DNA from 3 places in the Streptomyces sp. NPDC033966 genome. Region 3 is predicted to be linked to each of the others. Evidence: predicted binding sites of a transcription regulator. Region 3 holds the regulator's gene; each other region holds the start of a gene.
What was found. Region 3 encodes HrcA, which represses chaperone genes, less so after heat shock. Its sites were predicted from a motif close to TTNGCACTCNGNNNNNCNGAGTGCNAA; they were not measured.
Positions count from the first base shown of each region.

Region 1 (9,827 bases), on a different contig from region 3:
CTCGTGCGCACAGTCGCGCCCCCGGCCCGGGATCCCGGCTCTTGAGGGCCCGGATGCCCGGCCAGCCGACGCCCGGCCCCGTCGCCTGACCGCTGAGAGAACCCGCCCCTCCTCCTCTGGACCGTGCCGTTCTTTTGGGGGTTTCCCGGCAGTCTTTCGGCTTTCCGGGGCGGGTCGGTCGGTCAAGGGTGGAGCGAAGCGACATCGCGTAGCGACGCGACCGAAGGGAGCGCCCTTGAGGGACCGGCACGACACGGAAGGACGATGGGACTGACGGGAAACCCCCAAACCGGCTATGAGACCGCCCAGCCAGAACACCGCTCCCCACCCACCCACCCACCCACCCACCCACCCACCCACCCACCCACCCACCCGCACCCGGGGGCGGGTGGGCAGCCACCGCCCCGCCCCGGGGGGCGGGGGAGATGGCGGGCCCGCGCCGCGAGCCGACCTACCCCCGCAGTGCCGCCAGCTGGGCTTCGAACCAGGCCGCCGGGGGGAGGGCCGTGGCGGATGCGGCCAGGCGCTTCGTGCGTTCGGCGCGTTCCGCGTCCGGCATCGTGAGGGCCTCGTGGAGGGCGGCGGCCGTGGCCGTGACGTCGTACGGGTTGACCGTCAGGGCGTCCTCGCGGAGTTCCTCGTACGCCCCCGCCCCGGTGGACAGCACCAGCGCGCAGCCCGCCTCCGACACCACGGGGATCTCCTTCGCGACCAGGTTCATCCCGTCGCGCACGGGGTTGATCAGGGCCACGTCGGCCAGCCGGTACGCGGCCAGGGAGCGGGCGAAGTCGTCCTGGACGGACACGAGGACCGGCTGCCAGTCCTCCGTGCCGAACTCCGCGTTGATCTCCTCGGCCAGTTCGCGCACGGCCTCCGTGTAGTCCCGGTACACCTTCAGGTCCTGCCGGGACGGGTAGGCGGACGCCAGGTGGACCACGCGGCCCCGCCACTCGGGGTGGGTGGTCAGCAGCTCCCGGTAGGCGAGCAGCCCGCGCAGGATGTTCTTCGACAGTTCGGTGCGGTCCACGCGGACGATCGTCTTGCGGTCGCCGACCTCCGCGCGCAGCGCGGCCAGCTTGTCGTCGACCTCCGGCCGGTGGGCGAGCGACCGCAGGTCGTCGCCGTCCACCCCGAGGGGGTAGGCGGTCACCGTGGTGAACCGCTTCTCCCCGTACCAGCCGTTCGCCGTCATCCTGCGGTGGTTGACCCCGGGGCTGCTGTTCCGGGGGATGGACGAGTCCGCGATGCCGCGCTCGTCGTCCATGGTGGCGCCGGTGACGAAGTTGAGCGCCCAGGTCTCCGTGTGGAACCCCAGCCGGTCCGCCCCCAGCATCCCCCACACCAGGTCCTTCCTGATGTCGTCCGGGAGCATGTCCAGGAACTCCCGCGACGCCCACGGCGTGTGCGTGAAGTGTGCGATCCGCAGGTCGGGGCGGAGTTCGCGGAGGGCTCCCGGGACCAGGGCGAGGTGGTAGTCCTGGACCAGGACGGACGCACCTTCGGCGGCCTCCTCGGCCAGGGCTTCGGCGAAGGCCCGGTTGTAGGCGGTGTACGAGTCCCAGCGCCGGCGGAATTCCGCGTCGAAGACGGGTTCGCGGGGGACGTCGTACAGGTGGTGGTGGGTGAACCAGAGCACGGAGTTCGCGATGCCGTTGTACGCGTCGTCGTACACGGCGGGATCGATGTCCAGCATCCGGACACCGGGTTCGGAGACGCCCCGGCGGACCGCCTCCCGGTCGGCCTCGGACAGGGCCGCGCAGATCCACAGGGCCTCCGGCTGGGCCGCGAGCGCCGCGGACAGGCCGGAGACGAGGCCGCCTCCGCCGCGCCGGGCGCTGAGGGTGCCGTCGGCGGCGAGGGCGTACGAGAGCGGGCCGCGGTTGGCGGCGACGAGTACCTGAGAAGCCATGCCGCGAACCTAGCCCGGGGCCCGCTCGCTCAAACGTCCGGGAAATGTCCGGTTCGTCACGTGCTGGTCACGCCGTGGCCGGCTCGGGGCGTCCCTCACGCCACCCGCCGGACGGCGTACTCCTCGATCTCGGCCATCGGCGGCCGTTCCTCCGTGTCCACGGCGTACGTGCGCGGCACGAACCCGTCCGGCCCCCGCTCGAACTGCGTCAGCTCCGGCCGTACCAGGTGCCCGCGCGAGAGCCGCAGCTGCGCGGTGCGGTAGATCGCGGCGGCCATCCGGCCCAGCGCCTGCCCGTCCTGGTGCCGGTGGAGCCGGACCCCCACGTCCACCTGGGCCAGTGCGTCCAGCCCGACCGTGTGCAGCGCGTCCACCAGCAGGCCCAGCTCCACCCCGTACCCGACGGGGAAGGGCAGGCGTTCCAGCAGGGAGCGGCGTACGGCGTACTCGCCGCCCAGCGGCTGGACGAAGCCGGCCAGCTGGGGCCAGTGGAGGTTGAGGAGCGGGCGGGCGACCAGCTCCGTGACGCGCCCGCCCTGGCCGGGGGCGTCCCCGAGCGGGCGGTCGTACATGGCCTTGACGAACTGCACCTGGGGGTCGGTGAGCAGCGGTCCGACGATCCCGGAGACGAAGGCGGAGTCGAAGTCCCGCAGGTCGGCGTCGACGAAGCAGACGACGTCCCCGGTGGTGGCGAGCAGGGAGCGCCACAGCACCTCGCCCTTGCCGGGCAGGGCCGGGATCCGGGGCAGGATCCCGTCCCGGTGGACGACCCGCGCGCCGGCCTTGGCCGCGACCTCGGCCGTACGGTCGGTGGAGCCGGAGTCGACGACCACCAGCTCGTCCACCAGGGGGACGGGCGGGGCCTCGATCAGGTCGCGCCGGATGATCTCGACGATCTCCCCGACGGTGGCCTCCTCGTCGAGCGCGGGCAGCACCACGCTCACCGTCGTCCCGGCCGCCCGTTTCCGGTCGAGCAGCTGGTCGAGCGGTCGGTCGGCGGCGGACCAGGAGCGGTCTGCCAGCCAGCGCTCCACCTCATCCAGCACTCTCAGCACTCCCTGCGCTTCTCTCCGCGGGTTCCGCGGTCTCTACGGCACTCTGCGGCACTCGGCTGATTTGGGCCGAATTGTGATCCATCTCGCGGTTCGGACGGCTGTCTCAACCACCCGTCCCTTCGGTTACAGTCTTGAACAACGCGAGAGACCACCGCATGCCGGGGGTCCCGCGCACAAACGCACCGGCGCGCCACAGAGCGCGTGTGTCCGGTGCCATACCGCTCATCCAGAGGGGCAGAGGGACACGGCCCGTTGAAGCCCCGGCAACCCTCCAGTCGGTTCTCGCCAGCGCGAGGCCCCGGCTAGGGAAGGTGCCAATTCCGTCTCATGGCGAAGTGCGCCATGGGGAAGATGAGGAGAAAGGGCCTCGCCATCATGGCTGCACAGACTGTCGCCACCTCTGTCGACCTCGGACCCGCCACCGGACTTTCCTGTCGCGAGTGCGGTACCCGCTTCGAGCTCGGCCCCATCTTCGCCTGCGTCGAGTGCTTCGGCCCCCTGGAAGTCGCCTACGAGCTCCCGCTCGGCGACCCGGAGGCCCTGCGCGCCGCGATCGAGGCCGGCCCGAACAACATCTGGCGCTACGCGCCGCTGCTGCCCGTCCCGGTGGACGTGGCCTCCAAGCCGAACCTGAACCCCGGCTTCACCAAGCTCGTGGACGCCGAGAACCTGGCCAAGGAGCTGGGCGTCACCGGCAAGCTCTACGTCAAGGACGACTCCGGCAACCCGACGCACTCCTTCAAGGACCGCGTCGTGGCCATCGCCGTCGAGGCCGCCCGCGCCTTCGGCTTCACCACCCTGTCCTGCTCCTCCACCGGCAACCTGGCCGGCGCCGTCGGCGCCGCGGCCGCCCGGGCCGGCTTCCGCTCCTGCGTGTTCATCCCGCACGACCTGGAGCAGGGCAAGGTCGTCATGGCCGGTGTCTACGGTGGCGACCTCGTCGGCATCGAGGGCAACTACGACGACGTCAACCGCTTCTGCTCCGAGCTCATCGGCGACCCGCTGGGCGAGGGCTGGGGCTTCGTCAACGTCAACCTGCGCCCCTACTACGGCGAGGGCTCCAAGACCCTGGCGTACGAGATCTGCGAGCAGCTCGGCTGGCAGCTGCCCGACCAGATCGTCATCCCGATCGCGTCCGGCTCCCAGCTGACGAAGATCGACAAGGGTCTCCAGGAGCTGATCAAGCTCGGCCTCGTCGAGGACAAGCCGTACAAGATCTTCGGCGCCCAGGCCGAGGGCTGCTCCCCGGTGTCCACCGCCTTCAAGGCCGGCCACGACGTGGTCCGCCCGCAGAAGCCGAACACCATCGCCAAGTCCCTGGCCATCGGCAACCCGGCGGACGGCCCGTACGTCCTGGACATCGCGCGGCGCACCGGCGGCTACGTCGAGGACGTCAACGACGAGCAGGTCGTCGAGGCCATCAAGATCCTGGCGCGCACCGAGGGCATCTTCGCCGAGACCGCGGGCGGCGTGACCGTCGGCGTGACGAAGAAGCTCATCGAGAACGGGCAGCTCGACCCGGCACTGACCACCGTGGTCCTGAACACCGGTGACGGCCTCAAGACCCTGGAGGCGGTGGCCGCGGACAGTGGCCAGACCGCCACCATCCGCCCGAGCCTGGACGCGTTCCGCGCCGCCGGCCTGGCCTGACTCTTCCCCCCTGACACATCCGGAAAGGCGGTAGCGCCATGAGCGTCAACGTCCGCATCCCCACCATCCTGCGCACCTACACCGGCGGCAAGGCCGAGGTCCCGGCCGAGGGCGCGACCCTCGCCGAGGTCATCGAGTCCCTGGAGAAGAACCACCCGGGCATCGCCGCGCGCGTCCTGGACGACCAGGGCAAGCTGCGCCGCTTCGTGAACGTCTACGTCAACGACGACGACGTGCGCTTCGAGGGGGGCCTGCAGGCGGCGACGCCGGACGGCGCCGGCGTCTCGATCATCCCGGCCGTCGCCGGAGGCTGACCGGACGACGCGTTGAAATCAGAATTGCCCCCTCCGCTAAAAGCGGAGGGGGCAATTCTGCTTGATTGGGCGCGGTAGAGTTGGGGCAGTCCCCTCCGCTGTTCTTGCCCGCCGCATATGAGCGGGCCGACGGATGGTTGACATTGAGTCAACATGCGCGTTCCTTTTGGGCCTTTGGTGAGGCTTGTCTGGCCCGAGTTGCCCTGGAATATGCCAAGTTTTCACCCTATTTCAAGGTTTCCGCGTGTCCAGATTTCTCGTCGGATTGACCTGTTGCAGACAGCACCGGTGCGGATACATTCAGCCGCGGTCGAGGCGTTCCGGCGCAAGTTCTGACCCGGGACCGCGAAGTGCGGTCCCGCGCAAGGGCCAGTAATAGGGGAGTTAGGCATGGCTCAGGGCACCGTCAAGTGGTTCAACGCGGAGAAGGGCTACGGCTTCATCGCGGTCGACGGTGGTGCGGATGTGTTCGTCCACTACAGCGCCATCCAGATGGACGGATACCGCACCCTTGAAGAGGGTCAGCGGGTCGAGTTCGAGATCTCGCAGGGCCAGAAGGGTCCGCAGGCGGACATGGTCAAGCTCGCGGCCGGCTGAGTCGGAGCGAACGCGATCGGCCACCGACGCACGCACAGACGCTCGAGGGGCCCACATCCTGGACAGGGATGTGGGCCCCTCCTGCGTGTCGCCCCGCGTCACCGCCGTGTCACCCGCGTGTTGCCTGAAGCCGCTTGCACTCGTGGGGGTCGAGTGCTAATCATTGCGTTAGCACTCTCCCGGTGAGAGTGCTACTAAAACGAGGACCGGGCCGGTGAGGCCCGCAGGACCCGGCGGGACGGAACCGCCGGATCCGCAGGCCGTCCGTCGCGGGCGCGGGCGCGGTCCGGAGCAATCCACCCCTGTCCGGGAGGACCACTTCACATGGCCAAGATCATTGCGTTCAACGAGGAGGCCCGGCGCGGTCTCGAGCGTGGCATGAACCAGCTCGCCGACGCCGTCAAGGTCACCCTTGGCCCCAAGGGTCGCAACGTCGTCCTTGAGAAGAAGTGGGGCGCCCCCACGATCACCAACGACGGCGTCTCCATCGCCAAGGAGATCGAGCTCGAGGACCCGTACGAGAAGATCGGCGCCGAGCTGGTCAAGGAAGTCGCCAAGAAGACGGACGACGTCGCCGGTGACGGTACGACCACCGCGACCGTCCTCGCCCAGGCGCTCGTCCGCGAGGGCCTGCGCAACGTCGCCGCCGGCGCCAACCCGATGGCCCTCAAGCGTGGTATCGAGAAGGCCGTCGAGGCCGTCTCCGCCGCCCTGCTGGCCCAGGCCAAGGATGTCGAGACCAAGGAGCAGATCGCTTCCACGGCCTCCATCTCCGCCGCCGACACCCAGATCGGCGAGCTCATCGCCGAGGCCATGGACAAGGTCGGCAAGGAAGGCGTCATCACCGTCGAGGAGTCCCAGACCTTCGGTCTGGAGCTGGAGCTCACCGAGGGCATGCGCTTCGACAAGGGCTACATCTCGGCGTACTTCGCCACCGACATGGAGCGTATGGAGGCGTCCCTCGACGACCCGTACATCCTGATCGTCAACTCCAAGATCGGCTCGGTCAAGGACCTGCTGCCGCTCCTGGAGAAGGTCATGCAGTCCGGCAAGCCGCTGCTGATCATCGCCGAGGACGTCGAGGGCGAGGCCCTGTCGACCCTGGTCGTCAACAAGATCCGCGGCACCTTCAAGTCCGTCGCCGTCAAGGCCCCGGGCTTCGGCGACCGCCGCAAGGCCATGCTCGGCGACATCGCCATCCTCACGGGCGGCACGGTCATCTCCGAGGAGGTCGGCCTCAAGCTGGAGAACGCCGGTCTCGACCTGCTCGGCCGCGCCCGCAAGGTCGTCATCACCAAGGACGAGACCACCATCGTCGACGGTGCCGGTGACAGCGACCAGGTCCAGGGCCGCGTCAACCAGATCCGCGCCGAGATCGAGAACTCCGACTCGGACTACGACCGCGAGAAGCTCCAGGAGCGCCTCGCGAAGCTGGCCGGCGGCGTGGCCGTCATCAAGGCCGGTGCCGCGACCGAGGTCGAGCTCAAGGAGCGCAAGCACCGCATCGAGGACGCCGTTCGCAACGCGAAGGCGGCCGTCGAGGAGGGCATCGTCGCCGGCGGTGGCGTGGCCCTGCTCCAGGCCTCCTCGGTCTTCGAGAAGCTGGAGCTCACCGGTGACGAGGCGACCGGCGCCAACGCCGTGAAGCTCGCGCTGGAGGCCCCGCTGAAGCAGATCGCCGTCAACGGTGGTCTCGAGGGCGGCGTCGTCGTCGAGAAGGTGCGCAACCTGGCCGTCGGCCACGGTCTGAACGCCGCGACCGGCGAGTACGTCGACATGATCGCCGAGGGCATCATCGACCCGGCGAAGGTCACGCGCTCCGCGCTGCAGAACGCCGCGTCCATCGCCGCGCTCTTCCTGACCACCGAGGCCGTCATCGCCGACAAGCCGGAGAAGGCCGCCGCCGCTCCGGGCGGCATGCCGGGCGGTGACATGGACTTCTGATCGGCCCCTGGCTGATCGGCTGTTCTCGAACGAGGGCGGCACCCCTTCCTGGCGGAGGGGGTGCCGCCCTCGGGCGTTTCCCGGGGGCGGGGGCTCAGTGGGCGTAGTCCTTGAGCTTCTCGGTGTCCAGCGTGATCCGCACGGGGGCGGGCAGGGTGACCGTTTCCCCGTAGGCGTACGACACGGACTGCCGGTACATGCCGTCCTGGGGGTCGCTGTGGACGGTGAGCATGTCCTCGTCCCGGTCGACGAGGAGGTACAACGGGATGCCCGCCTGGGCGTACGCGGCGCGCTTCTCGTGCCGGTCGCGCTGGTCCGTGTCGGGGTCGAAGGACGTGACCTCCACGACCATCAGCGTCCCGGCGGGATCCGCCCACTCGCCCTCCTGGGCGGCGTAGTGGTCGTACGGCGCGAGCGCGCCGTCCGCGCGGGCCCGTCCGGTGCGGTAGCTCTCCACCTTCAGCCCCTGCTCGGGGTAGAGGGCGAGCTCCGGGCGCTGCTGCATGCACTGGCGCAGCAGCCACATCACGATGGCGCCGTGGCGCTGATCGGGCAACGGCTTGACTCCGAGCTTTCCGTTGATGAATTCGAGCGTGACGGTCTCGGGTGCGCGGCTGGCCAGCGTCTCGAAGTCCGTCAGGGACATCTGGGCGTGCGCGTCGGTGCTGGGGGTCATGGGGTCGCCTCCTCGACACCATGGTGCCCGGGTTCGGCGCCGGTGGAGCGGCGGACTGGTCATCGGCGGTTCCTTTCGCGGACGCGGGTCGCGTGGGCGCGTACCTCGGCCGGGGTGAGGGCCGGGGTGAAGACCGGCGGGCGGGGGGCTTCGGCGCGGCAGGCGCGGCAGCGGCCGTCGGTGAAGGCGGCGGGCGGGCCGGGGGCTCGGCATTCGGTGCACTCGGCCCGGACCGGGGGTGAGGCTTCCTCCGGCAGGGCCGGGGCCGGGTGGGGTGGTGCGGCGGGGAGTTTGGACTCCAGGCGTTTGCGGACCAGGGCCGCCGGGTGGTGGACCACGGGCGGCAGGCCGGCGGTGAGGGCGAGCCGGATGCGGTCGGGGGAGGCGCCCCGGGCCAGCCAGGGGACCAGGAGCGGGGCGAGGGCCGTGCAGTCGGCCTTGGACAGCGCCAGGGCGGGGGCGGTGCGGCCGAGCGAGGAGAGGATGCCGTACGCGTCGGCCGGGGCATCGGCCGGGGCCGGGGGTACCGGTGAGGGTGGCGGCGGGGCCGTCGGTGCGGGGGAATCCCTCTGGGTGAACCGGGCCCACCAGGCGCCGTCGCGGGCCGTGCGGGAGAAGAACGTGCGGGTGACCCAGCGGGTTACCGGGCCGGGCAGCCGCTGCCGGACCCGGTGCAGGTGCCCGGCGGTGGCCAGCCGGTTGAGGGCGGTGCGCAGGGCGCACTGGCCCCACAGGGGCAGGACGGCGGCGAGGGTCTTCACGCTGATGTCGGCGCCGTCGGGCAGGCGGTCGAGGTACCCGGCGACGGCCGCCTCCCGGGCCGGGAGGTGCGCGAAGTCGCGGGCGGTGCGGGGCGCTTGCTCCGGTGCGGCGATTTTGCCGTAGCCGGGCTTGGCGAGGGGGTGCGGGGCAGCACTAAGCTGAGCGTCATCCATGGGGATCGCTGTTCCGATCTCGTTTGGTCAGGCCCTCGTTCGGTGTTGGCGCACCAGCGGGGGCCGATTTTCGTTTCCAGCCGCACGGTAGGGCCTGATGGCCCTGCGTGGCAAGCCGGTCACGGATCGTCATCCGGCCTGGTATGGGCGGCGGTTGGGGAGGGTGGTGGGTGGTGGTGGGCTCCGCCCACCACCCATTCCACAGACAGGGCGCTCGGACTCTCGCGGCTTGAGCCCCGGGCGGCGTGGCCGCCTGATCGGCTGTTCTCGAACGAGGGCGGCACCCCCCATGCGGGGGGTGCCGCCCTCGGGCGTTTCGGGGACCGCCCGGCCCGCTAGAAGCCGGTGGTGTCGAGCGTGAATCCGAAGGGGTCCGGGATCTGCAGGGACTCGCCGAAGGACACCGTCGTACGGGAGCGGTATCCGTGCGGCGAGGGGTCCCAGAAGCAGGTGATCTCAGAGACCTGCATGTCGACGACCAGATGGATGGGGACGAGCAAGCCGTACACCTCCAGCTTCTCGTTCCAGTCGGCGTCCTTGGTGGAGACGGACGTGAACTCTCCGACCAGCGACAGCGACGCCCCGTCCGCGTGCAGCCCGTCCTCCTCGAAGGCTGCCTCATCCGCCACGTACAGGTCCGGTCCGTAGCCGCGCTCCGCTGCCGGGAACCGGAAGAGGAATGGAGAGGTGTCGGCGAACTGTCCCTTGGGGGCGTGTGCCTGGAGCTGCCCGCGCAGGAGGCGCATG
Region 1 is NZ_JBVIRQ010000017.1:113,061-122,887, forward strand. It holds gene ACZ518_RS33945 (alpha,alpha-trehalose-phosphate synthase (UDP-forming)) at 452-1,909, opposite strand; gene ACZ518_RS33950 (glucosyl-3-phosphoglycerate synthase) at 2,005-2,955, opposite strand; SAM riboswitch class I at 3,184-3,322, shown strand; gene thrC (threonine synthase) at 3,340-4,614, shown strand; gene ACZ518_RS33960 (MoaD/ThiS family protein) at 4,653-4,928, shown strand; gene ACZ518_RS33965 (cold-shock protein) at 5,319-5,525, shown strand; gene groL (chaperonin GroEL) at 5,850-7,469, shown strand; gene ACZ518_RS33975 (Uma2 family endonuclease) at 7,564-8,145, opposite strand; gene ACZ518_RS33980 (hypothetical protein) at 8,205-9,080, opposite strand; gene ACZ518_RS33985 (Uma2 family endonuclease) at 9,416-9,827, opposite strand, start outside.
Region 1: the regulator HrcA is predicted to act here: its motif matches at 5,694-5,720, upstream of groL (chaperonin GroEL).

Region 2 (9,827 bases), on a different contig from region 3:
AAGGCGTTGGACTCCTCGACGGTGATGACACCGTCCTTGCCGACCTTGTCCATCGCCTCGGCGATGAGCTCGCCGACCTGCGAGTCCTGCGCGGAGAGCGCGGCCACGGCGGCGATGTCGGACTTGTCCTCGATCGGGCGGGCGGTCGCGAGGAGCTCCTCGGACACAGCCTTGACCGCGGCGTCGATGCCCTTCTTCAGGGCGGCCGGGGAGGCGCCGGCGGCGACGTTGCGCAGACCCTCGCGGACGAGCGCCTGGGCCAGCACGGTGGCGGTGGTGGTGCCGTCACCCGCGATGTCGTTGGTCTTGGTCGCCACCTCCTTCACGAGCTGCGCGCCCAGGTTCTCGTACGGGTCGTCCAGCTCGACCTCGCGGGCGATGGTGACGCCGTCGTTGGTGATGGTGGGGGCGCCGAACTTCTTGTCGATGACGACGTTGCGGCCCTTGGGGCCGATCGTCACCTTGACCGTGTCGGCAAGCTTGTTGACGCCGCGCTCGAGGGCGCGACGGGCGTCCTCGTCGAACTTCAGGATCTTCGCCATGGGAGCGGTTCAGCCCTCTCGAAAACTCGGGTTTAACGAACCGCGCCCCTCGCCGCCCGGCAATCAGCGGGGTGACCAGGGGCGCAGCTCAAGCAAACTTCTTGAAGCGAATTACTTCTCGACGATCGCGAGCACGTCGCGGGCCGAGAGGACGAGGTACTCCTCGCCGCTGTACTTCACTTCGGTGCCGCCGTACTTGCTGTACAGCACGACGTCGCCGACGCTGACGTCCAGCGGGAGACGCTGGCCGTCCTCGAAGCGGCCCGGGCCGACCGCGAGGACGACGCCCTCCTGGGGCTTCTCCTTCGCGGTGTCCGGGATGACCAGGCCGGAGGCCGTGGTCTGCTCGGCGTCGAGCGGCTGGACCACGATGCGGTCCTCAAGCGGCTTGATGGCAACCTTGGAGCTGGCGGTCGTCACGATCCGACCTCCCCCTTCGGAGATCCGGGGTTAACTGTCTGAGGTGGCGACCAGGTCGATCCGTCGTCGCGGGTGCCGGACCTGCCTGTCGCTGTGTTGGCACTCACCGGGGGCGAGTGCCAGGTGTGACACTATTCCGGCGATTAGCACTCGGTCAAGCGGAGTGCCAACACGGTCCGCTGGTTCCACGCATTCCGGCCGCCGAACCCCCCGTTCGGCTGAACCCCGACCCGACGGGGAGCCCCCCGCCGAGCGCCGGGGCCGGAGGAGCCTCTGCCCGGTATGTGAGGCTTGGTACGCGCGCATCCTCGTGGTCGAAGAGGAAGAGAACCTGGCCGAATCCCTCCGCCAGGGCCTGCTCGACCTGATGCCCCCGGCCCATCCCGACCGGCCGGGCCGGCGAGCACGACGAGGCCGAGGGGCTCGACGCCGGCGCCGACGACTACCCCACCAAGCCCTTCTGAGGGCTTCGGAAGGAACCATGGGGAGGACATCAACGTCGTAGATGATATGAAGATAAAGCGCCTCATTGCCGAGCAGATCGGTCCCCGGTCGACCACTGCGACGACCCCGGGTGCACCGGACGCCGCGCCGACCTCTTCTTCCTCCCCTTCCCCTGCTTCCCCCGTGTCGCCCCCGTCATCCGCCCCGCCCCCGCCGCAGCCCGAGACGGGCGCCATCGACGGCGGCGGTATCCCGTGCGTGGACTGAGGCCCCGGACGGTGGCGGGCGCCCGCCGCCGCACCGAAGCGCTCCTGCTGCTCCTGGTCATCGGCATCGCCGTCTTCGGCCACGTCAGCGCCGGGCTCGCCATGAACGGCGAGCTGCCGCAGCACCTCACCAGCTTCGTCATCAGCATGACGCTGCTGTCACTGGTGGGACACCTGGGCATCCGCCGGTTCGCGGCGTACGCGGACCCGCTGATCTTCCCGCTCGCGATGCTGCTGACCGGGCTGGGGCTGGTGCTCATCCACCGGCTCGACCAGGGCTACATCGAGCGGTGGAACTCCGTGGCCAACGCGCCCGACCAGCTGATGTGGACGGTGGTCGGGGTCGCCGCCTGCATCCTGGTGGTGGCACTGCTGCGCGACCACCGGCTGCTCCAGCGCTTCATCTACATCACGATGGCCGTCGCGCTGGTGCTGCTGATCGCGCCGGCGTTCTTCGGTGCGGACACGTACGGCGCCAAGCGCTGGATCATCCTCTTCGGCTTCTCGCTCCAGCCCGGCGAGTTCGTGAAGATCATGATCGCGATCTTCTTCGCGGGGTACCTGGTCATCCACCGCGACTCCCTGGCCCTGACCGGCCGCAAGTTCCTGGGTCTGCGACTGCCGCCGATGCGCCAGCTCGGGCCGATCATCACCGTGTGGATCCTGTCGCTGCTCGTCCTCGTCTTCGAGCGCGACCTCGGCACCTCGCTGATCTTCTTCGGCGTCTTCGTCGTGATGCTGTACGTGGCCACCGAGCGCACCAGCTGGATCGTGTGCGGCCTGCTGATGGCGGCCGTGGGCGCCTTCGTCGTGGGCTCGACGGAACCCCACGTCAAGGCACGCGTCGCCGCCTGGCTGAACCCCCTGGCGATCTACTCCCCGAACCCTCCGCAGGGCCTGAACTCGGAGCAGTCCGCCCAGGCCCTGTTCAGCTTCGGCACGGGCGGCGTCTCGGGCACCGGCCTGGGGATGGGGCACCCGGAGCTGATCAAGTTCGCGGGGCGCAGCGACTTCATCCTGACGACGGTGGGCGAGGAGCTCGGCCTGGCCGGGGTCATGGCCGTACTGATCATCTACGCCCTGCTCGTACAGCGGGGCCTGCGCATGGCGCTGGCCGCGCGGGACCCGTTCGGCAAGCTGCTGGCCGTGGGCCTGGCGGCGGCACTGGCACTCCAGGTCTTCGTGGTCGCCGGCGGCGTGACGGGCCTGATCCCCCTGACCGGCAAGGCCCTCCCCTTCCTGGCGAAGGGCGGCTCGTCACTGCTGGCCAACTGGATCATGATCGCCCTGCTCCTCCGCATCAGCGACAGCGCGGAACGCCAACGCGAAGCCGACGCGATGGGCCCGGCGGAAACGACGATCACCCCGGTGGTGGCGGCGGGGGCGGGGGTGCGCTGAGGGGCGGGGTTTCGGCGGGGCGGTCTCGCAGCTGGCTTGGGGGTTTCCCGTCAGTCCCATCGTCCTTCCGGTTCGGGCCGGTCCCTCAAGGGCGCTCCCTTCGGTCGCGTCACTTCGTGATCGCCTTCGGCGACCCTTGACCGACCGACCCGCCCCGGAAAGCCGAAAGACTGACGGGAAGCCCCCAAAAGAACGGTCACGGGGCAGGAGGAGAGGGGCGGGTCCGTCAGCGATGAGGCGAGGGGCCGGGCCTCGGCCCGCCGGGCATCCGAGCCCCTGGATGCCGGATTCCGGGGCGAGGTGCGGCTATGCGCACGAGAGGTTGATCAGAGCGACCTGCGACGCCCCCGAGCGCCCCAGATCGCTACGCGCTTCTCATTTATCGGCGTCCGTCGACCGTCCGGGGCTGATACCCGCGCCAGAGGACGAACAGAGCAGCCCAGGGATCGGATGGGCGCCTGAGATCGCTACGCGCTCCCCTGATCTCGGCGGCCGGCGGCCGTCCGGGGCTGATGGGCACAGCAGACGGCTAGTGGCCGTGAGGGCTGCGCATGTCCACGAAGCGGATCTCCAAATCGGTGGCCAGGTAGTCCATCCGACGCTCCCAGAAGTCCTGCAGGTGCGGAAGCGCCAGGTGGGCGTCCAGGTCGGCCTGGCTGCGCCACACCTCGTAGAACACGAAGACGCCGGGCTCCTCGCGGTCCTCGTGGAAGTGGTACTCCAGGCAGCCGGGTTCCTGCCGGGTGGGCTCGACGAAGGAGAGCAGGAGCTCCCTGAGCTCTTGTGCACGTTCGGGCTTGGGGCGGGCGACGCCAATGAGTGTGACGAGCTGGTCCATCAGGTTTCTCCCCCACAGATAGGTACGACTGTCTTCGTACCTATCGGACGCTAGCAGTCGGCGGAGGTAAGATCCAATCCATACCTACGGGAGGAGGTCGCCGCCATGCCCGACGACGAGGGTCACCCGACCGTCGAGGAGATCGAGCTCGGCAGAGTGCTGTCCGCACTCGCCGACCCCCTGCGCCGCCGCGTGGTGCGCGAGCTGGCAGTCGCCCCCGAGGGCACGGCGCGCACCTGCGCCTCCTTCTCGCTGCCGGTCTCGAAGGCGACGGTCACCCACCACTTCCGCACCCTGAGGGAGGCCGGCCTGATCCGCCAGGTCGACCGGGGCAATAGCCGGATGGCGGGCCTGCGTCGAGCCGACATCGAGGCCCGCTTCCCCGGACTCCTCGCCATCCTGACGGCCGAGCCGGCCGGCGATGACCGGGTAGCGGTCTGACGCATCCACTTCCGTCCGCCCCCTGACGGGGCCATCAGCCCCGGACGGCCGCCGGCCGCCGAGATCAGGGGAGCGCGTAGCGATCCGACGCGCCCATGCGTCACCCGCGCTGCTCTGTTCGTCCTCTGGTGCGGGTATCAGCCCCGGACGGTCGTCGGACGCCGAGACGGCAGGAGCGCGTAGCGATCTGGGGCGCTCGGGTGCTCCGGAGGTCGCTCTGATCAACCTCTCGTGCGCATTGCCGCACCTCGCCCCGGAATCCGGCATCCAGGGGCCCGGATGCCCGGCGGGCCAGCACCCGCCCCCTCGCCTCATCGCTGACGGACCCGCCCCTCCCCTCCTGCCCCGTGACCGTTCCTTTGGGGGCTTCCCGTCAGTCTTTCGGCTTTCCGGGGCGGGTCGGTCGGTCAAGGGTCGCCGAAGGCGATCACGAAGTGACGCGACCGAAGGGAGCGCCCTTGAGGGACCGGCACGACACGGAAGGACGATGGGACTGACGGGAAACCCCCAAACCAACCCTGAGACCGCTCAAGGGGCTACCGCTCCCCCTCCCCCGCACCACCCTCATGTGACGCGCGCCACAAGGTGTGCGGTGCGGTGGCTGTCACAAAGCAGTGGGGTACGGCGTCGTATGGCCGACACGGTCACGATGAACGAACAGGAGACCCGCACATGAGCGAGGACGGCCGTCCCGACCCTGCCACCGAGGCGTTCGTCAGGCACCGCAAGCTGCTGTTCACCGGTGCCTACGAGATGCTCGGCTCGGCCGCGGACGCGGAGGACGTCCTCCAGGAGACCTGGCTGCGCTGGTCGGGGGTCGACCTCGGGACGGTGCGGGAGCCGCGCGCGTACCTGGTCCGGATCGCGACCCGGCAGGCGGTCGAACGGCTGCGCGCACTGAACCGGCGCAAGGAGCAATACGTGGGCCCCTGGCTGCCCGAACCGTTGCTCACCGCGCCGGACGTGGCCGAGGACGCCGAGCTCGCCGACAGCGTCTCGATGGCGATGATGCTGGTCCTGGAGACGCTGGCGCCGACCGAGCGGGCGGTGTTCGTCCTGCGTGAGGTGATCGGCCTGGGGTACGAGGAGATCGCGGAGGCCGTGGAGAAGAGTCCGGCGGCGGTCCGCCAGATCGCCCACCGGGCGCGCTCGCACGTGGCCGCGCGCCGGCCGCGCGGTGTCGTCTCCGCGACCGAGACCCGGGCCGCCCTCGGCGCCTTCCGGCGGGCGCTGGAGACGGGTGACCTCCGGGGTCTGCTCGACCTCCTCGCGCCGGACGTCGTCGCCCTGAGCGACGGCGGCGGCATCAAGCAGGCCGTGCCGCGGCCGGTCGTGGGCGCGGAGAAGGTGGCCCGGCTGCTGGCCGCCGGCGTCGCCGCCCTCGGCCCGCTGATGACGGCGGAGCCGACCCGGGTCAACGGGCACCCGGCGCTGCTGATGCGGATCGACGGCGAGGTCGAGATGGTCGTGGCGATGCGGATCGACGACGGTCTCGTCACCGGCCTCTACTCCGTCCGCAACCCGCAGAAGCTGACGCGCATGGAGCACGAGACCCCCCTGGGCCGCTGACCGGGCCACTGACCGGGCCGCTGACCGGGGCCACTGACCGGGCCGGGCGCCGGCTAGAGGTAGTCCTCCAGGCGGCCGATCTTGTAGCCCTGGTCCTGTATCCGCTGGAGCATCCGGGTCGTCATCTGGGTCTCCGTCGCGCCCTTGAGCTCCGACGGGCCGCGGAAGTGGGCCAGGATGATGTCACCCGGCTTGAGGGCGGAGCCCTCCGCGTACTGGAAGTCGTTGATCTGCATCGACGCCCGCCACAGGACCACCGTCTGGGCCCCGCACTCGGCGGCGGCCTTGAGGGTGTCGTCGTTGTAGTTCCCGAACGGCGGGCGGAAGAGCGGGGGGCGCTTGCCGAAGCGCTTCTCCAGGTGGTCCTGCTGCCCGCATATCTCCTTCTTCTGCGCCGCGAAGGGCAGGGTGCGGAGGTTCGGGTGCGTCAGGGTGTGGTTGTTTATCGTGCTGCCGGAGCCGTTGTCGCGGAGCTTCTCGAAGTGGCCGTAGTCCGAGGAAGCCACGTTGTCCGTCAGGAACATGCTGATCGGCAGCTTGAGGTCGGCCGCCATCTTCAGGAACTCGGGGTCCTTCTCCGCACCGTCGTCGAAGGTCAGGAAGACGACCTTCTCCGTCGGCGCGACGGGTATTCGGTCCAGCACGGCCGCCTTGCCCGGGGAGCCCTTGGGGAGTTGGGGCTTCTGGGCCGGCTTGGGGGCGTACTGGACGGGGGCCTTCAGGCCCCACTTCCGGTACGCCTCGTCCCCCGCCGTACCGGCCTGCGCGGAGCTCGCCGCGGGGGCCGGCGCGGACGGGGAGGTCGACGGGGACGCGCTGTCCGGCGCGGTGTTGCGGCCCAGCCGTTCGATGGGATCCACGCTGTTCCCGCATCCCGTCAGGGACAGCGCGAGCGCGCCGGCCGTCAGCGTCCCGGCTACCAACCGGCGCGCGTACCTCACAAGTAGTCCTCCAGGCGGGCCACGGCATATCCCTTGTCCGTGACGGTCTTCATGACATGACGGATCATGTCAGGCATCGTGCCTTTCCAGTCCTCCCGGCCCCGGAAGTGCGTGAGGATGATGTCACCGGGATGGAGGTCGCGGTCCCATTCGCGGTAGTCCATCCGGTTCACGAACGCCTCGGCGTTCCACAGCGGAACCGCCTTGATGCCGCAGGACTTGGCGGCCTTCAGCGTGTCCTGGTTGTAGTTGCCGTACGGCGGGCGGAACAGCGAGGGCCGCTTGCCGAACTGCTTCTGGATGGTGTCCTGCTGGCCGCAGATCTCCTCGCGCTGCTGCTCGTACGAGAGGCCGGGCATGTAGCGGTGGTTGAGGGTGTGGTTGTTCAGGGTGACGCCCGCCGCCTGCATCTCCTTGAAGTAGGGGTAGTTGTCGCGCACGAGGTAGTCGCTGAGGAACGCCGTGTAGGGGATCTTCAGCTCGCTCATCATCCTGATGAACTCGGGGTCCTTCTCGGCCCCGTCGTCCACGGTCAGGAAGACGACCTTGTCCTCGGTCGGGATGGTGGTGAAGACCGGGGGCAGTTCGTCCTGGTCCTCGACCTCGAAGCCCTCGCGCGTGGTGATCTCGGGCTTCGTCTTCGGCGCGGCCGGGGCCAGGAGCGGAGTCTTGGTCAGCCGCCACTTCTTCGCGGCGGCGATCCGGGCCTGCTGGGCGGCCTTGAGCTTCTCGGCGGAGTTGGCGAGCGCACCGGCCGCGCCGCCCGCCTCCGCACCCTGGCCGGGCTTGCCCTTGGCCGGCTTCTCGGGCTCCGTGGCGCCGCACCCCGTGCCCAGGGCGGCGACCAGCAGCGCGGCCAGGGCCACCCCGTACCGACCGCGCGGGTGGCCCGCGGGTCGGTGACCAAACTGCGAATTATTTCCCTTTTGTCGTACAAGCTGCATAGCAGCGGATCTTTCCACCGTACGACTCCACGCCCCGGGCGACACCACGGCCGGACGCCCGCCTTCCACCGGCTGGCCCACAATGAACCGGTGACCCCCGAAGACTTCGCCGCGCTCCTCACCCCCGAGGGCCGCGCCCTCCTCGACTCCCTCCGCGACTACGACCCCGCCCAGGAGCTGGCCGTGGCCACCCGGCTGCGCCGCGAGCACCCCGCCGGGCTGGTGTCGGCCGCGCTGGGCCAGGCCCGGCTGAGGCAGCGGGCGGTGGCGAAGTTCGGGGCCGAGGACGCCTTCCGGATGTACTTCACGCCCGGCGGCGGGGAGATGGCCACCCGCGCGTCGGTGGCCGCGTACCGGGCGGAGCGGCTCGACGGGCTGGGCGTACGGAGCGTCGCGGACCTGTGCTGCGGGATCGGCGGGGACGCGCTGGCGCTCGCGCGGCGCGGGATCCGGGTGCTGGCGGTGGACCTCGACCCGCTCACGGTGGCCGTCGCGCGGGCCAACGCCGACGCGCTGGGGCTGGCGGACCTGATCGAGGTCCGGGAGGCGGACGTGACGGCGGTCGACGTGTCCGCGTACGACGCCGTCTTCATCGACCCCGCGCGGCGGGGCGGGCGCGGGCGGATCTTCGACCCCGAGTCGTACTCGCCGCCGCTGTCGTGGGCGGTCGACGCGGCGCGGGCGGCGAAGTTCGCCGCCATCAAGATCGCGCCCGGCATCCCGCACGAGGCGGTGCCGGCGGAGTCCGAGGCCGAGTGGATCTCCGACCACGGGGACGTGAAGGAGGCCGTGCTGTGGTTCGGCACCGCCCCCGGCACGGTACGGGCCACCCTGCTGCCGGGACCGGTCGGGCTGGAGACCGCCGAACCGCTGCCGGACCCGGAGGCGGGACCGGTCGGGCGCTGGCTGTACGAGCCCGACGGGGCGGTGATCCGGGCGCACCTCGTCGCGGAGGTGGCCGTGCGGCTGGACGGGCGGCTCATCGACCCGACCATCGCGTACATCACGGCCGACGAGCTGCGGGAGACGCCGTACGCGACGGCGTACGAGATCACGGACGTGCTGCCGTTCGGGCTGAAGAAGCTGAAGGCGCTGCTGCGGGAGCGGGGGGTCGGGATCCTGACGGTGAAGAAGCGGGGGTCCGCGATCGAGCCGGAGGAGCTCCGCAAGAGGGTCAAGCCGCAGGGGCCGAACTCCGCGACGGTCTTCCTGACGCGGGTGGCGGGGGCGCCGGCGATGCTGATCGGGCATCCCGCCGCCTCTGCCTCCGGCCGGGGTTGACGGGGGGCGTGCCGCGCCGCCGCGCGAGCGGCCCCGGGCTTCGCCCGGGCTGTCTGGGGGCTCCGCCCCCAGGCCCCCGCGCCTCAAACGCCGGCGGGGCTGGAGTTGGCCAGCCGGCGCCGGAGCGCCCGGCGGGGTGAGGGCCCCAAACGCCGGCGGGGCTGGATTTCGTGGGTCCAGCGGTAGTACGCCGCGGCTTTGGCCAGGCCCAGGAGGGCGGTGATCCAGAGGATCATGCCGAATCCCGTGTAGTACGCGACCTCCCCGTACGTGTCCGTGCCCGGCCGGGCTCCGGACGCCGAGGCGAACGCCAGCCAGAGGCCGAAGCCGCCCAGGGTCAGGGAAGCCGTCAGCCACACCGCGCTGCGGGCCGGGGCGCGCAGGCGGGCGTCGGCCTCGGGGTCGCGGCCCGCCAGGAACCAGGCGCACAGCAGCTGCCGTACCCGCCGCTCCTGCCGGACGCCCCGCGCGAAGCAGAGCCCGGCGTACAGCAGGACCGCCACCCCCGCCGCGGAGCAGGCGACGCCGCCGAGCCCGCCGCCCGCGGCGAAGGCCGTCACGGCCAGACCGACCAGGGTCCAGCCCAGCGCGAAGGCCGCCGCGACGCACCAGAGCGACAGCAGCCGCCCCAGGCCCAGGCTGCGCCGGCTCAGGTCCGCGAGGAAACGCGCGCGGTCGGCCCGTACGACGCCCTCGTCCAGCCACTCGCGCAGGTGCGCGGGCGGCGGCGGGGGCGGTAGCTC
Region 2 is NZ_JBVIRQ010000001.1:1,035,551-1,045,377, forward strand. It holds gene groL (chaperonin GroEL) at 1-542, opposite strand, end outside; gene groES (co-chaperone GroES) at 654-962, opposite strand; gene ACZ518_RS04820 (FtsW/RodA/SpoVE family cell cycle protein) at 1,661-3,070, shown strand; gene ACZ518_RS04825 (putative quinol monooxygenase) at 3,600-3,908, opposite strand; gene ACZ518_RS04830 (ArsR/SmtB family transcription factor) at 4,014-4,349, shown strand; gene ACZ518_RS04835 (RNA polymerase sigma-70 factor) at 5,022-5,918, shown strand; gene ACZ518_RS04840 (polysaccharide deacetylase family protein) at 5,972-6,841, opposite strand; gene ACZ518_RS04845 (polysaccharide deacetylase family protein) at 6,856-7,803, opposite strand; gene ACZ518_RS04850 (class I SAM-dependent methyltransferase) at 7,894-9,084, shown strand; gene ACZ518_RS04855 (hypothetical protein) at 9,168-9,827, opposite strand, start outside.
Region 2: the regulator HrcA is predicted to act here: its motif matches at 1,106-1,132, upstream of groES (co-chaperone GroES).

Region 3 (9,827 bases):
AGTCCCTCGGCGGCTACAAGGACCCGAAGCCGATGGTCTTCTCGGGCCTGTACCCGCTCGACGGATCGGACTACCCGGAGCTGCGCGAGGCCCTGGACAAGCTCCAGCTCAACGACGCCGCGCTCGTCTACGAGCCCGAGACCTCGGCGGCGCTCGGCTTCGGCTTCCGCGTCGGCTTCCTCGGCCTGCTGCACCTGGACGTGGTCCGCGAGCGCCTGGAGCGCGAGTTCGGCCTCGACCTGATCGCCACCGCGCCCAACGTGGTCTACCGGGTGGTGCTGGAGGACGGCAAGGAAGTCACCGTCACCAACCCGAGCGAGTTCCCCGAAGGCAAGATCAAGGACGTCTACGAGCCGGTCGTGCGGGCCACCGTGCTCGCGCCGACCGAGTTCATCGGCGCGATCATGGAGCTGTGCCAGCAGCGCCGCGGCACCCTGCTCGGCATGGACTACCTCTCCGAGGACCGGGTCGAGATCCGCTACACGCTCCCCCTCGCGGAGATCGTGTTCGACTTCTTCGACCAGCTGAAGTCCAAGACGCGCGGCTACGCCTCCCTCGACTACGAGCCCACCGGCGAGCAGTCCTCCAGCCTGGTCAAGGTCGACATCCTGCTGCACGGCGACAAGGTCGACGCCTTCTCCGCCGTCTGCCACAAGGACGCCGCCTACGCCTACGGCGTGCGCCTGGTCGCCAAGCTGCGCGAGCTCATCCCGCGGCAGGCCTTCGAGGTGCCGATCCAGGCCGCCGTGGGCTCCCGCGTCATCGCCCGCGAGACCATTCGCGCCATCCGCAAGGACGTCCTCGCCAAGTGCTACGGCGGTGACATCTCCCGTAAGCGGAAGCTGCTGGAGAAGCAGAAGGAAGGCAAGAAGCGGATGAAGATGGTCGGCTCCGTGGAGGTCCCGCAGGAGGCCTTCATCGCGGTCCTGTCCAGCGACGAGTCCGGCGGCAAGAAGAAGTAGCGCCGTATGCGAAAGAGGCCCCCGAGCTCAGGCTCGGGGGCCTCTTTCGTTATGAATCGGCCGCCGGTTGGCTCTTACGCGCCAGCCGGAGGCCCCCTACTCTGAGCATTGGTTACTCGCCAGTTACAAACCCGTAGTCATGCCCGTAGTCATGCCCGAGCAGGCCCTGCAGCGTGGTCCGGAGGACGTCCGTGAGCGACACACAGACCTTGATCGAGAACCGTCCGCCCACCGTGGCGGCCCTCTTCCTTGACCGCGTCGCCGCCACGCCGAACGCGGAGGCCTACCGCTTCCCCGTGGCCGCGGCCGGTCGCGAGGGTGGTCCCGACGACTGGAAGTCGCTCAGCTGGGGACAGGCCGCCGAGCGGGTCTTCGCCATCGCCGCCGGACTCATCGCCCTCGGTCTGGGCTCCGAGCAGCGGGTCGCGCTCGCCTCCAACACCCGGGTCGAGTGGATCCTCTCGGACCTCGGCGTGATGTGCGCCGGCGGCGCGGTGACCACCATCTACCCCAGCACCAACGCCGAGGAGTCCTCCTTCATCCTCTCGGACTCCGAGAGCCGGGTGCTGATCGCCGAGGACGCCGCCCAGCTGGCCAAGGCCCGCGAGCGCCGCGCCGACCTGCCCGACCTCGCCCACGTGGTGGTCCTGGAGGCGGCCGACGCCGTCTCCGCCGAGGGCGATCCGGAGGGCTGGGTGCTCTCCCTCGCCGAGCTGGAGGAGCGCGGCAAGGAGTACCTCGCCGAGCACCCCGCGGCGGTCAAGGAGCGGATCGCGGCCATCACCCCCGACCAGCTGGCCACCCTCATCTACACCTCCGGCACCACCGGCCGCCCCAAGGGCGTACGCCTGCCGCACGACAACTGGTCGTACATGGCCAAGGCCACCGTGGCCACCGGGATGATCAACCCGGACGACGTCCAGTACCTGTGGCTGCCGCTGGCCCATGTCTTCGGCAAGGTGCTCACCTCCGGTCAGATCGAGGTCGGACACGTCACCGCCGTCGACGGCCGCATCGACAAGATCATCGAGAACCTGCCGGTCGTCCAGCCCACCTACATGGCGGCCGTCCCGCGCATCTTCGAGAAGGTCTACAACGGCGTGGCCGCCAAGGCCCGGGCCGGCGGCGGGGCCAAGTACAAGATCTTCCAGTGGTCGGTGGGCGTCGCCCGCGAGTACGCCAAGGTCACCCAGGACAACTACCGCCGCACCGGCCGGGCCACCGCCCCCTTCGCGCTCTCCGCCAAGCACAAGATCGCCGACACGCTCGTCTACTCCAAGCTCCGCGAGGCCTTCGGCGGCCGCCTGCGCGCCGCCGTCTCCGGCGCCTCGGCCCTGGCCCCCGAAATCGGCTACTTCTTCTCCGGCGCCGGCATCCACATCCTGGAGGGCTACGGCCTCACCGAGTCCAGCGCGGCCTCCTTCGTCAACCCCGGCGAGGCCTACCGCACCGGCACGGTCGGCAAGCCGCTCCCCGGCACCGAGGTCCGCATCGCCGACGACGGCGAGGTCATGCTGCGCGGCCCCGGCATCATGCAGGGCTACCACGGCCAGCCCGAGAAGACCGCCGAGGTCCTCGAGAGCGACGGCTGGCTGCACACCGGCGACATCGGCGAGCTCTCCCCGGACGGCTACCTGCGCATCACCGACCGCAAGAAGGACCTGATCAAGACCTCCGGCGGCAAGTACGTCGCCCCGGCGGAGATCGAGGGCCAGTTCAAGGGGATCTGCCCGTACGTGTCGACCATCGTCGTCCACGGCGCCGACCGGAACTTCTGCTCCGCCCTGATCGCCCTCGACGAGCCCGCCATCCTCGGCTGGGCCGCCGAGAGCGGCCTGGAGGGCAAGACGTACGGGGAGGTCCTCGCCGCGCCGGAGACCAGCCGGCTGATCGAGACCTACGTACAGACCCTCAACGAGAACCTCCAGCGCTGGCAGACGATCAAGAAGTTCCGGATCCTGCCGCGCGACCTCGACGTCGAGCACGGCGACCTCACGCCCAGCCTCAAGCTGAAGCGGCCGGTCGTCGAGCGCGAGTTCAAGCACCTCATCGAGGAGATGTACGAGGGCTCCCGGGAGGCCTGACGCCTGGCGGCGAGCCGCACGGGGCGGGGCGGCGGCGCGGCCGCCGCCCCGCCGGCCCCGCACGCCGTGAGCCCCGTCCCGGCGGTCCGTCCGGCACGGGGCCGCCGGGCCACGGCGAGTGCGGGACAATGGGCACATGCCTTCCGCACTGCCCGATGGTGACCCCATGCCCGAAGACGGCTCGCTGCCGTCGCACGCCCTGGAGGGCGCCGGGGAGCGGCCGCTCGGGTTCTACCTGCACGTCCCGTACTGCGCCACCCGCTGCGGGTACTGCGACTTCAACACCTACACCGCCACCGAGCTGCGCGGCACCGGCGGCGTGCTCGCCTCCCGGGAGAACTACGCCGACACCCTGATCGACGAGGTGCGCCTCGCCCGCAAGGTGCTCGGCGACGACCCGCGCGCCGTGCGGACCGTCTTCGTCGGCGGCGGCACGCCCACGCTGCTGCCCGCCGGGGACCTCGTACGCATGCTCGCGGCGATCCGCGACGAGTTCGGGCTGGCCGAGGACGCCGAGGTCACCACCGAGGCCAACCCGGAGTCCGTGAACACGGAGTACCTGGCCGAGCTGCGCGCAGGCGGCTTCAACCGGATCTCCTTCGGCATGCAGAGCGCCAAGCAGCACGTGCTCAAGATCCTCGACCGCACCCACACCCCCGGCCGCCCCGAGGCCTGCGTGGCCGAGGCGCGCGCGGCGGGCTTCGACCACGTCAACCTCGACCTGATCTACGGCACCCCCGGCGAGTCCGACGACGACTGGCGGGCCTCCCTGGAGGCCGCGCTCGGCGCCGGGCCCGACCACATCAGCGCGTACGCCCTGATCGTCGAGGAGGGCACCCAGCTGGCCCGCCGGATCCGCCGCGGCGAGGTCCCGATGACCGACGACGACGTGCACGCCGACCGGTACCTGATCGCCGACGAGGTCATGGAGCGGGCCGGCTACTCCTGGTACGAGGTCTCGAACTGGGCCACCTCCGAGGCCGGCCGCTGCCTGCACAACGAGCTGTACTGGCGCGGCGCCGACTGGTGGGGCGCCGGCCCCGGCGCCCACTCGCACGTGGGCGGGGTGCGCTGGTGGAACGTGAAGCACCCCGGCGCCTACGCGGCCGCCCTCGCCGAGGGCCGCTCACCGGGCGCGGGGCGCGAGCTCCTCTCGGAGGAGGACCGGCGGGTCGAGCGCATCCTGCTGGAGCTGCGCCTCGTCGACGGCGTCCCCCTGTCCCTGCTGGCCCCCGCGGGCCTGGCGGCCTCCCGCCGCGCCCTGGCCGACGGCCTGCTGCAGGCGGGCCCGTACGAGGCCGGCCGCGCGGTCCTGACCCTGCGGGGGCGGCTGCTGGCGGACGCGGTGGTGCGGGACCTGGTGGACTGATCTCCCGCCCGGGTGAATCCCCCCGTAACGGGGCTCGCCCTGCCTACGCTGTCCGTAGGCTGCCGCCGACAGTACGCGGCGGATGTGGAGGACCACGGAGATGACCGCTGTGGACGAGCATGGGATGGCCAAATTCTTCGAGGGGTTCGAGCCTCCCGAGGGCGTTAAGGCCGAGCTCCTCCGGGGGGAAATCGTGATGATGGCCGGTCCCGATCTGGTGCACAACCTGATCGTGGAGGACGTGCAGGACCAGATCCCGCGCAAGCGGTGGGTACGGCTCCAGACCCAGGACGTCGACATCGTCGACGAGGCGAGCGAGCCCGTTCCCGACCTGGTGGTCCTGGATCGCGAGGCGAACCCGGGGTCGGGACGCCTCCTGCCATCGCAACTGATCACGTTGGTGGTGGAGGTCGTCTCGAAGACCAGCGTCGACAGGGATTACGTGGTCAAGCGCTCGATCTACGCCGCCGGGAAGGTGCCTGCTTATCTGATCATCGACCCGATCGCTGCGCAATGCGTCCTGCTGACCATCCCGGTCGGCAAGGGGGACGATGCCGACTACCGATCGCAACGGCTGTCGAAGTTCGGCGAGTCGGTGCCGCTGGAGCCGCTCGGCATCGAGCTGGATACGAGTGAGTTCGGCACCTTCCAGGGCGTTAGGCCTCACCGCTACCCGTGACGAAATCGATCAGCTCCTCCACCCGCCCCAGCAGCGTCGGCTCCAGGTCGCGGTAGGACGTCACGCGGGACAGGATGTGCTGCCAGGCGGCCCCGGTGTTCTCCGGCCAGCCCAGGGCCCGGCAGACGCCCGTCTTCCAGTCCTGGCCGCGCGGCACCTCGGGCCACGCCCGGATGCCCAGCGCCGACGGCTTCACCGCCTGCCAGACGTCCACGTACGGGTGGCCCACCACCAGCACGTCCGGGCCCGTCACCGAGGCCGCGATCCGGGACTCCTTCGAGCCCGGCACCAGGTGGTCCACCAGGACGCCGAGACGGGCGTCGGGACCCGGGGCGAACTCCGCGACCACCGCCGCCAGGTCGTCGACGCCCTCCAGGTACTCCACCACCACGCCCTCGATCCGCAGGTCGTCGCCCCAGACCCGCTCGACCAGCTCGGCGTCGTGCCGCCCCTCCACGTAGATCCGCCCCGCCCGCGCCACCCGGGCCCGCGCCCCCGGGACGGCGACCGAGCCCGAGGCCGTACGGGCCGGCGCGGCCGGGCCCCGCGCGGGGCGGGTCAGGGTCACCACCGCGCCGTCCAGCAGGAAGCCGCGCGGCTCCAGCGGGAACACCCGGCGCTTGCCGAAGCGGTCCTCCAGGGTCACCGTGCCCGCCTCGCAGGCCACCACCGCGCCGCAGAAGTCCGTACCCGCCACCTCGACCACCAGGTCCGGGTCCGCCGGCACCTCCGGCACGGGCTTGGCGCGCTTCCACTGCGGGGTCAGGTCGGGGGAGTACTCACGCATCCGGCCGACACTAGGAGAGCCGGCGCGCTCACGCCCCCGACACGCCGAACCGGGCCGCCAGTGTGTCGCGTTGCGCACGCACGAAGTCCGCGTCCACCAGCGCTCCGTGACCCGGCACGTACACCGCGTCGTCGCCGCCCAGCGACAGCAGCCGGTCCAGGGCGGCCGGCCACTGGCCCGGCACCGCGTCCGAGCCGGCCTGCGGCTCCCCGGACTCCTCGACCAGGTCCCCGCAGAACACCGCCTCCCGCTCGCCCGGTACGAAGACCGCCAGGTCGTGCTCGGAGTGCGCGGGCCCCACGTTCGCCAGGAGCACCTGGACCCCGCCCAGCTCCAGGGTCCACTCGCCCGACACCAGGTGCCGGGGCGCCTGGAGCAGGTCCGCCGCCTCGGTGGCCTCCGCCTCCGCCAGGCCCTGCCGGAACGCGCTCACCCGCACTTCCTCGCGGCCCGTCGGGGTCGACAGCAGCCGGTCCAGGCCGACCGCCCCGAAGAACTCGGCGCCCGCGAAGGCCGCCCCGCCCAACACGTGGTCGAAATGTCCGTGTGTGAATGCGATATGGGTCACGCGGCGACCCGTCAGCCGCTCCGCCTCCGCCCGCACCTGCGCACCCTCGCGCACCGACGATCCGGGGTCGATCAGCAGCACCGAATCGTCCCCCACCACCAGCCCCACGGTGCAGTCCCACACCGGGAGCCGTCGCCGGCCCACCCGTCCGGTGACCCGTTCCCAGCCTGCCTCTTCCCAACGCACGTCCATGCGGTGACGCTACCCTGGCGGGCCGCCCTTGCCTGTGGCGTACTACCCGGCCGTACACTGACCGGGGGATCTCTGGCACTCACACGCGCAGAGTGCCAACAAGCCAGGACCGGCCCCGACGGCCTGACAGACGACCGACCGCATCCGGAGGTGTGCGCGATGCTCAGCGAACGCAGACTCGAGGTACTGCGCGCCATCGTCCAGGACTACGTCGGGACGGAGGAGCCCGTCGGCTCCAAGGCCCTCACCGAGCGGCACAAGCTCGGCGTCTCGCCCGCCACCGTGCGCAACGACATGGCCGTGCTGGAGGAGGAGGGCTACATCGCCCAGCCCCACACCAGCGCCGGCCGGATCCCCACGGACAAGGGCTACCGCCTCTTCGTCGACAAGCTGGCGGGCGTCAAGCCGCTGTCGACGCCCGAGCGCCGGGCCATCCAGAACTTCCTCGACGGCGCCGTCGACCTCGACGACGTCGTCGGCCGCACGGTACGGCTGCTCGCGCAGCTCACCCGGCAGGTCGCCGTCGTCCAGTACCCGTCGCTGAGCCGCTCCACCGTGCGGCACGTCGAGCTGCTGTCGCTGGCCCCGGCCCGGCTGATGCTCGTACTGATCACCGACACCGGGCGGGTCGAGCAGCGGCTCGTCGACACCCAGACCCCCTTCGGCGAGAACTCCCTCGCCGACCTGCGGGCGCGTCTGAACAGCCGGGTCGTCGGCCGTCGCTTCACCGACGTGCCGCAGCTGGTGCAGGACCTTCCGGAGTCGTTCGAGATCGACGACCGGGCGACCGTCAAGGCCGTCCTCGCCACCCTTCTCGAAACGCTGGCCGAGGAGGCGGAGGAGCGGCTGATGATCGGCGGCACCGCCAACCTCACCCGCTTCGGACATGATTTTCCCTTGACCATCAGGCCCGTGCTCGAAGCGCTGGAGGAGCACGTCGTGCTCCTGAAGCTGCTGGGCGAGGCCGGTGAGTCGGGGATGGCCGTAAGGATCGGTCACGAGAACGCCTACGAGGGACTCAACTCCACGTCGGTCGTGTCCGTCGGCTACGGTTCGGGCGGCGAAGCAGTCGCCAAACTCGGCGTGGTCGGACCGACCCGCATGGACTACCCCGGAACGATGGGAGCGGTACGCGCAGTGGCACGTTACGTCGGACAGATCCTGGCGGAGTCGTAAGTGGCCACGGACTACTACGCCGTACTCGGCGTGCGCCGCGACGCATCGCAGGACGAGATCAAGAAGGCCTTCCGCCGCCTCGCCCGTGAACTCCACCCGGACGTGAACCCGGACCCGAAGACGCAGGAGCGCTTCAAGGAGATCAACGCGGCCTACGAGGTCCTCTCGGACCCGCAGAAGAAGCAGGTCTACGACCTCGGCGGCGACCCGCTGTCCTCCTCGGGCGGCGGTGGCGGCGCGGGCGGCTTCGGAGCGGGCGGCTTCGGCAACTTCTCCGACATCATGGACGCCTTCTTCGGCCAGGCCTCGCAGCGCGGCCCGCGCTCGCGGACCCGCCGCGGCCAGGACGCCATGATCCGTCTGGACCTGGAACTGGACGAGGCCGCCTTCGGCACGACCAAGGACATCCAGGTCGACACGGCCGTCGTCTGCGGCACCTGCTCCGGCGAGGGCGCCGCCCCCGGCACCTCGGCGCAGACCTGTGACATGTGCCGCGGCCGCGGTGAGGTCTCCCAGGTGACCCGGTCCTTCCTGGGCCAGGTCATGACCTCGCGCCCCTGCCCGCAGTGTCAGGGCTTCGGCACCGTGGTCCCGACCCCGTGCCCCGAGTGCGCGGGCGACGGCCGGGTCCGCTCCCGCCGCAGCCTCACCGTCAAGATCCCCGCCGGTGTCGAGAACGGCACCCGGATCCAGCTCGCGGGCGAGGGTGAGGTCGGCCCCGGCGGCGGCCCCGCCGGCGACCTCTACGTGGAGATCCACGAGCTGCCGCACGCGACCTTCCAGCGGCGCGGCGACGACCTCCACTGCACGGTCACCATCCCCATGACGGCCGCGGCCCTGGGCACCAAGTGCCCGCTGGAGACGCTGGACGGCATGGAGGAGATCGACATCCGGCCCGGCACCCAGTCCGGCCAGGCCATCCCGCTGCACGGGCGGGGCGTCACCCACCTGCGCGGCGGCGGCCGCGGCGACCTGATCGTCCACGTCGAGGTCACCACCCCCGGCAAGCTGGACGCCCAGCAGGAGGAGCTGCTGCGCCAGCTCGCGAAGCTGCGCGGCGAGGAGCGGCCGATGGGCCAGTTCGCCCCCGGCCAGCAGGGCCTGTTCAGCCGCCTGAAGGACGCGTTCAACGGCCGCTGAGGCCGGCCCGAGGCAGGCCCGAGGTCTGCTCGGGGCACTCGCACGAGCCCGGTCCGGGGACGCCCCGGACCGGGCTCCGTGCTTCCCGGGACACCGCCCACGGCGATTCCCGGACATGCCGGGGAAGCGGACTATGCCAGGCGAATGCGACGGTTCGGCGCGGTGGCCGGGACGTGGCACGATGCAGTCCATGTCCTCCGCACCGAACGGTCTCCCCCAGTACCCGATCGTGCAGGCTCCCATGGCGGGCGGCGTCTCCTGCCCGCCGCTCGTCGCCGCCGTGTGCGAGGCCGGCGGGCTCGGCTACCTGGCCGGCGGCTACAAGACCGCCGACGGCATGTACCAGGAGATCAAGCAGACGCGCGGCCTCACCCGGCGGCCCTTCGGCGTGAACCTCCTCATGCCGCAGAACGGCTACGTCGACCCGGCCGCCGTCGAGACCTACCGCGGGCAACTGGCCGGCGAGGCCGGCTGGTACGAGGTCTCGCTCGCCCCCGAGGACACCGTCGGCAACAGCGACGACGGCTACGAGGCGAAGCTGGCCATCCTGCTGGAGGACCCCGTCCCGGTGGTCTCCTTCACCTTCGGCACGCCCGCGCCCGACGTGCTCGCCCGCCTGCGCGGGGCGGGTACCCGTACCGTCGTGACCGTCACCTCGGTCGACGAGGCCCGCTCCGCGCAGGCGGCGGGCGCCGACGCCGTCTGCGTCCAGGGCGTCGAGGCGGGCGGACACCAGGGCACCCACCGCGACGACCCGGAGGCCGACGGCACGGCGGGCGTCGGCCTGCTCGCGCTGGTCGCGCAGGTACGGGAGGTCGTGGCCCTGCCCATCACGGCGGCGGGCGGCCTGATGCGCGGGGCGCAGATCGC
Region 3 is NZ_JBVIRQ010000006.1:154,458-164,284, reverse strand. It holds gene lepA (translation elongation factor 4) at 1-962, shown strand, start outside; gene ACZ518_RS18955 (AMP-dependent synthetase/ligase) at 1,154-3,046, shown strand; gene hemW (radical SAM family heme chaperone HemW) at 3,183-4,415, shown strand; gene ACZ518_RS18945 (Uma2 family endonuclease) at 4,516-5,094, shown strand; gene ACZ518_RS18940 (DUF3097 domain-containing protein) at 5,072-5,881, opposite strand; gene ACZ518_RS18935 (MBL fold metallo-hydrolase) at 5,910-6,641, opposite strand; gene hrcA (heat-inducible transcriptional repressor HrcA) at 6,801-7,817, shown strand; gene dnaJ (molecular chaperone DnaJ) at 7,818-8,957, shown strand; gene ACZ518_RS18920 (nitronate monooxygenase) at 9,148-9,827, shown strand, end outside.